2 regions of the Lysinibacillus sp. NPDC093216 genome follow, and region 2 is predicted to be linked to the other one. Evidence: riboswitches for the same ligand, from Rfam matches in the RefSeq annotation. Region 2 holds a riboswitch; the other holds the start of a gene.
What was found. A riboswitch is a leader RNA that binds a small molecule or an ion and turns the genes downstream of it on or off. The one in region 2 is predicted to bind cobalamin.
Positions count from the first base shown of each region.

Region 1 (3,431 bases), on a different contig from region 2:
TTCTAATTATTGTCGGCGCTACTTTCATGAATAGAGGTTATTAATACCCTATATCTCCTAAAATGCTCATAACTATTGTAAGGTAATACTAATTTAACCTTACACCTCCAAATCTTTACTAAGGGTCACTATCCTCCGGGTGATCCTTTTAAATTCTCCTCTTTCAATTTCATACTCAACCGCCTAAGGCATAATAAAAAGCCACACCTTGTTAGATGTGACCTTTATGTATTTATAATTATATGCGAATATATACCTTACCATCTAAATCTACAGTCACTGATGTAATATTTAACGATTTTCCGTCTACAAATATATTCCTTGTTTGAATGATTTATTGAATTGTTTCATACGGTAATTAATATTCTTTACTATTATAGACTAATATATGTTCCATCTAGTCACCTCCCATATACCAATAATTGTAATACATTACACTTAACTAATCAGTAATAGGATTTTGCTATACATACCACTTATTCGCCTTCATTCCCTGTACGGATAATGCTCCTGCAATAACTAGATTATCGTGATTTTTTTCTGTATTTCCTCGCTTATTACCTAACTTTCCATGTGTCTCTTCAAACATTTGCATCTGCTGTAAAGTCTGAATAACATAATATATTCCAGTTCTTATTAGTTTTTAACTCGGATTGTAGATACTCTTTTATTATTTCGTTATCCTCTTTCTCATTTTCACAGGTGTTAGGTGCTCCCACTCTTTATATAGTTGCTTTTTCGAAAGTATCTTCCAAGGATTAAACATCGTTTGTCCATGCTTATTAAAATATAGTTCTTCACCAATATGATAAGCTGCATGTTGAATAATACCATTTTCATCCTTCCAAATCACAATGTCGCCTTGTTGTATCCCTTCACCTAGGACCTCTTCATAGTTATACTGACTTAATTTTTCAAGAAATGTTTTTTGATATATCCATTCATAAATAAACCACTTTTGTTTCCCTTTTGAAATTGCAAACAAAACCGCTGCTAAACAATTTGCACCTTGACGATGCCCAAAAGTATTAGCAAATTGCTGTAGAAAACTAGGTAATGATTTTGGAGGTTCCTCACATTCTCCCTTATCCCACCATTCATAAACCATTGTTGTAAGTAACTGTTCTTTAAATGATTCGTCAAGACCTTCCCACATTGAACGCTGTATGATAACGTGCCCATTCTGTACATAACTCGAAGGTACTTTTTCTATCTCCTTTATAAATTTAACGGGGAGTACAAGCCCTCTTTCACATTGCACTTGAAAACTTAAAATCAATTGTTGGTCCTCTTTCGATTTGCTCTCAATCCATTCTTTTTCAGCAATAATTACATATTGTGCGTTCTTTATATTCCAGTATTCATAACTATTAACATAATTTAAATGCTGATATGTGCTGTGAGTATAAAACTCATCTATGGGCATTAACAATACATCTGTAAAGTCAATTTCATTAAGATGTTCTTCTGATAGAAAAAATAAATCTCTTTCAGGGACATAACTTTTCATCCATGACAGTAAGACTTTTTTTGTCGGTTTAATTATCATTATGTATTTCCCCCAACTTGAATTTTTTGGTTATTGTTTGAATAACTCTACTTGAACTTCTTCTATAACATGCCAAGGCCATTCAGAATCACTGGCTTTTGGGTCACTCACTTTCAACGCAAAAAAAGAACGACCAACAAACGAATTGAAACGTTGTTGATCGAGTTTATTAAAAGAATGAAACGTTTTTTATACTTTATGAATTTACAGGTGCGGGACAGTGTCGGATTTGCACCGACTTCCCTTTTCAGTAAATTGCACGCAATTTACACCTATTACTCTACGCTATTCAGTTGTCAAGAAACTGGAAAATACTAGATTTCTTTCCGTTAATAGTAAAGTACAGTATTTTTAAAGTCAATTGAGGCAATTAGATATTTTAAAACTACTCACTCAACTTCGGTGCTTTTCGTAGTTTAGTTGCTTGTTCGAATGAAAATGCAAGTTTTATTAGAACATCTTCACTAAATGCAGTTCCTGCGAATGTTATGCCAAACGGTCTCCCAGTTTTCATATACCCTGCTGGGACGGCAATAGACGGATAACCAGCTTTTGCACTAATTGTCGAACCTATATATGATGGAAAGATAATCGCATCCAATTCATATTTTTTTAATGTATAATCGATTCCTTGTTCTTGAGAAAAATACAAATCCTCTAGTTTTGCATTTAAATAGTCAGAGTCTCTTAATGTGTTCGATAGTTTCTCTCTCAATTCCAATTTATCCTGACCATATTTTAACGACTTTCCTTTTGAACGTTTATTAAATTGAATTAACTCAGAGATAGAATGCACAGGCATGTGGGAAGGTAGATTTACAAGGAAATTATTTAAACTATGCTTTAATTCGTATTGTGGTACTCCCCATTTCCAGTCTCTATGAAAAGAAGGGATTTCGATGCCTTCAATAATATCGGCTCCTTGATCTCTTAAAACCTGAATTGCATTATTAAAAAGTGTTTCATCATATTCCTCTGAGTCATAATAAGCTTTTGAGGCATTATTATAAACACCAATTCTAGCGCCATTTAATCCTGTGGCCTCTAAAAAAGGGGTGTAATCCTTATATAACCTTCTTTCACTTTTATATGTAGCGACGTCGTCTTGATCTACTCCTGTTAACACGCCCAATAAAATAGCTGCATCTGTTACTGTTCTAGCCATTGGCCCTGCTGTGTCTTGAGAGTATGTAAACGGAATAATGCCCTGTCGACTAATGAGCCCAACAGTCGGTTTTATGCCAACTACTGAATTTGTAATAGCTGGACTTAAAATCGAGGCGTCTGTCTCAGTTCCAATTGATAAAACTGAAAAGTTCGATGCAACTGCTACCGCTGACCCTGAGCTAGATCCTCCCACATAAAGTTCTGGATCGCCATAAGGATTTAGTGTTTGGCCACCTCGAGAACTATAACCCGCCCACATCGTACTCGACATAGCGTTTGCTAATTCAGTCATATTTGCTTTCCCTAAAATAACAGCCCCTGCTTCACGAAGCTTTTTTACTAGAAATGCATCCTGCTTAGCTAAATAATTTTCCAATGCTATTACGCCTGCACTAGTGTGCATAAAATCTTTCGTTTCGATATTATCTTTTAAAACTACCGGAATTCCGTGTAAAGGCCCTCTAGCCCCTTTTGTTAGTCTTTCCTCATCTAATGCTTCAGCAATAAATATCGCTTCAGGATTAATTTCAAGCATAGAATTAATTTTCTGTCCGCCTTGATCATACTTAGCAATTCTGTGCAAATAATACATAGTTAATTCTTTTGATGTTATATCACCTTGTACCATAGCTGTTTGAATATCGATTACTGACAATTCTTCTTTAAGAAAACTATTAAAATTTATACCCATTTTCAAATCCCCCTCTTTCAATAT
Region 1 covers NZ_JBNNVB010000009.1:41,965-45,395, forward strand. Annotated here, with positions in the region: gene ACQKOG_RS12170 (YjcZ family sporulation protein) at 1-44, shown strand, start outside; gene ACQKOG_RS12175 (hypothetical protein) at 464-589, opposite strand; gene ACQKOG_RS12180 (hypothetical protein) at 671-1,549, opposite strand; cobalamin riboswitch at 1,626-1,840, opposite strand; gene ACQKOG_RS12185 (amidase family protein) at 1,935-3,407, opposite strand.
Region 1: linked by a shared signal. The riboswitch ahead of ACQKOG_RS12180 (hypothetical protein) and the one ahead of ACQKOG_RS13970 (hypothetical protein) in region 2 are both predicted to bind cobalamin.

Region 2 (3,431 bases):
CAGGCTTTTACTGTCCTGTTACTTTAACAATGGCAACGGCTTATCTCCTTGATCATTATGCGAGTGATGAGGTAAAGGAGCGCTTTTTACCACATGTTTGTGCAACAGGAGATACAGAGCTATATGAGGGGGCTACATTTTTAACGGAGCGTCAAGGTGGCTCTGATGTTGGGGCGAATGTTGTGGAGGCAAGACAGGACGGCAATCAGTATCGCTTATTTGGGGAAAAATATTTTGCATCAAACGCAGGAATGTGTGGAGTAACTATGGTATTGGCGCGCATGAAAGGGGCTCAGGTAGGCTCAAAGGGCTTAACATTATTTGCAGTTCCGTGGCGAAATGAGGATGGCACAGTTAATAATCTCCGCATTCGGCGTTTAAAGGATAAACTTGGCGTTAGAGCAGTGCCTTCTGGTGAGGTGGAATTTGATGGTGCGCTAGCATATGTTGTTGGTGATCCGAATAAAGGAATTTATTATATGCTGGAGGCACTTAATTTATCAAGAATTTGCAATGCGGTTGCTTCTATCGGCATTATGCGCCGCGGATATTTAGAGGCGAAGTATTATGTGACAAATCGTCATGCCTTTGGTAAACCTTTAACGCAATATCCTATGATTCAGGATACACTAGGGAAATTCGCTGCCAAGCTTCATGTAGAAGTTGCCACGGTTTTTGATCTTATTCAGCTTTACGATAAAGTAACTAGTGGGCAGGGGAATAAAGAAGACATTATTTTAAACCGCTTGTATATTGCTATCATGAAAAAAGAAACGGCAGAGCAAGCTGTACATTATGCTAGTGAAGCCATTGAATTACATGGCGGAAACGGCTATATTGAAGATTTTGTTACACCTCGGTTATTAAGAGATGCACAGGTACTTACTGTGTGGGAAGGGACTGCGAATATTTTAGCTTTAGAGCTCATTCGTTTAGTTGATAAGTTTCATGCGCACGAAATGTTTGTTCGTGTCATGGAAGAACGTCTAGAAAAACTAGTTGCCAGTCCATTAGTTGAAATTGTCGTGGATCAATTAGCAAAACTAGAATCAACTTTGCAAACATTTAGCCGTTTAGATGATGCAACAAAAACGTTTGAAGCAAAAAAGGTCGCAGAGAAAATGGCGCATTTATATGAAAGTGTGGTAGCAGTCGAATGGGCACAAAGATTCGGTGGCAAATATGAGAAGCTAGCAGATATTTATTTAGAGCACACATGGGCATTGCGAGAAATGGGTGCACCAATGAAAACGGTACAGTATTTTTCAGATATCGTTTAACTTCTTTTAGTATATTGATTTGTTTAGAAGTCGTCTCGAATGGAGGCGACTTCTTTCATTTTCATGTATAATACAATCAACTGAATATTATAAAGGTTCTTTACTTAAGTAAAGTGAAAAGGGAAATCGGTGTAATTCCGATGCGGTCCCGCCACTGTATGTGTGAGTTTTTTCAATCTGCGCCACTGAAAATTTCGGGAAGGCTTGAAAAAGCGTATGGAGCACGAGCCAGGAGACCTGCCTTTATAGAAAACACGTTGTAGCCTACGAGGATAGGATGGTGGATTTTGTATATGTATTTTTGTGCAAATTTGACCCCCTCATTATTTTATGATGAGGGGTATTTGTTTTGGAAGATGAATGTCGATAAATTTGAAAACATGGGCGATAAATTCACAATGTTAGGCGATAAACTCAAAAAGTTGGGTGATAAATTCACAATGTTAGGTGATAAACTCAAAATGTTGGCTGGAAGTTCGCAATGTTGACGATAACCCCACAATGTTAGGCGATCAAAAACTAAAATGTATCGATCAATCAGAAAAACAATAAAAACTATACGCACAAATAGACTAAGGAGGATTCACATGAAGAAAATTTGGAAAATAGGGTTATCAGCATTTTTAGCTATGGGCTTACTTGCTGCATGTAATACAAAAGAGGCGACAAATGAAAAGCCGTCATCTTCTGAGCAACAAGAGACTGCAAAAGTAGATCAAGCAACATTCCCAATGACGATAAAGGATGCTACTGGCAAGGATATTACGCTAGAGGCACCTCCTGAAAAAATTGTCTCACTCATTCCGAGTAACACAGAAATATTATTTGGCCTTGGCTTAAATAATGAAATAGTTGGCGTGACCGATAATGACGATTATCCACCAGAGGTTACTAAAAAAGAAAAGGTTGGCGGTATGGATTATAATATTGAAAAAATTATTGCTTTATCGCCAGATATCGTTTTTACGCATGCGTCAGGTATGAGTTATTCAAAAGGAGCCATTGAACAGCTTGAGGCGGTAGGTGTGAAAGTATTTGTTGTAGCGGATGCAAAAAACTTTAATGAAACTTACACAACGATTGAACAGCTTGGTCGTGCAACAGGAAAACTAGAAGAAGCTAAAAAAATTGTTGCAAATATGAAGGCAAAAGTTAAAGAAGTTGAAACAAAACTTGACGGTGTTGAGCCGAAGAAAGTCTTTGTAGAATCGTCTGATGAGCCACAGATTTATACAGCTGGTAAAGGTACATTTATGAATGAAATGCTAGAAATGATTCATGCTGAAAATGTGGCAGCAGATGTAAATGACTGGTATCAAATCGATGCTGAAAAAATTATCGCGAAAAATCCAGATGTCATTGTTGTGGCATATAATTATGTACCTGAAATTTTAACGAAAATTCCACAACGTGCAGGCTTTGAGACAATCTCTGCCGTAAAAAATAAAGCCATAGTACAAGTAGATGAAAATATGATAAGTCGTCAAGGTCCTCGATTAGCAGATGGTCTTGAGGAACTAGCAAAAGCTGTCTACCCTGAGGCGTTTAAATGAGTAAAACAATTGTAGCCTATGTAACAGCAATTACGCTTCTAACCATTAGCATCTGGTGTGGTGTGGCGATAGGCTCAGTTCATATTCCACTAGAAGTGTTGTGGAATAAGGCGGCTGATGAAACAGCCGCCAATATTTTATGGAAAATTCGATTACCCCGAGTCCTGCTGGCAGGGCTTGTAGGGGCGTCACTTGCAATTGCAGGGGCAGCTTTTCAGGGCTTATTAAAAAATCCTTTGGCTGATCCTTATACATTAGGTGTTTCCTCTGGTGCATCAGTTGGCGCAGTTATGACAATTTTTTTTAGTATATCAATACCTGTAGTAGGCCATTTTACATTGCCGACCTTTAGTATGATAGGTGCCATATTAACGATGGTAGCTGTTATGGGCTTTGCTAGAATAGTAGACCGCTCGCTAAAAATGGAAACTCTTATTTTAACAGGGGTTATATTTAGTTCATTTTTAGGTTCTTTGATTTCATTAATGATTGCATTGTCTGGTGAAGAGCTACGCCAAGTAATCGGATGGTTGCTAGGCTCAGTATCGATGCGTGGTTGGCCATATGTTCAGATGATTATTCCGTTTGTCATAATTGG
Region 2 covers NZ_JBNNVB010000011.1:82,589-86,019, reverse strand. Annotated here, with positions in the region: gene ACQKOG_RS13975 (acyl-CoA dehydrogenase family protein) at 1-1,280, shown strand, start outside; cobalamin riboswitch at 1,357-1,539, shown strand; gene ACQKOG_RS13970 (hypothetical protein) at 1,568-1,768, shown strand; gene ACQKOG_RS13965 (ABC transporter substrate-binding protein) at 1,868-2,833, shown strand; gene ACQKOG_RS13960 (FecCD family ABC transporter permease) at 2,830-3,431, shown strand, end outside.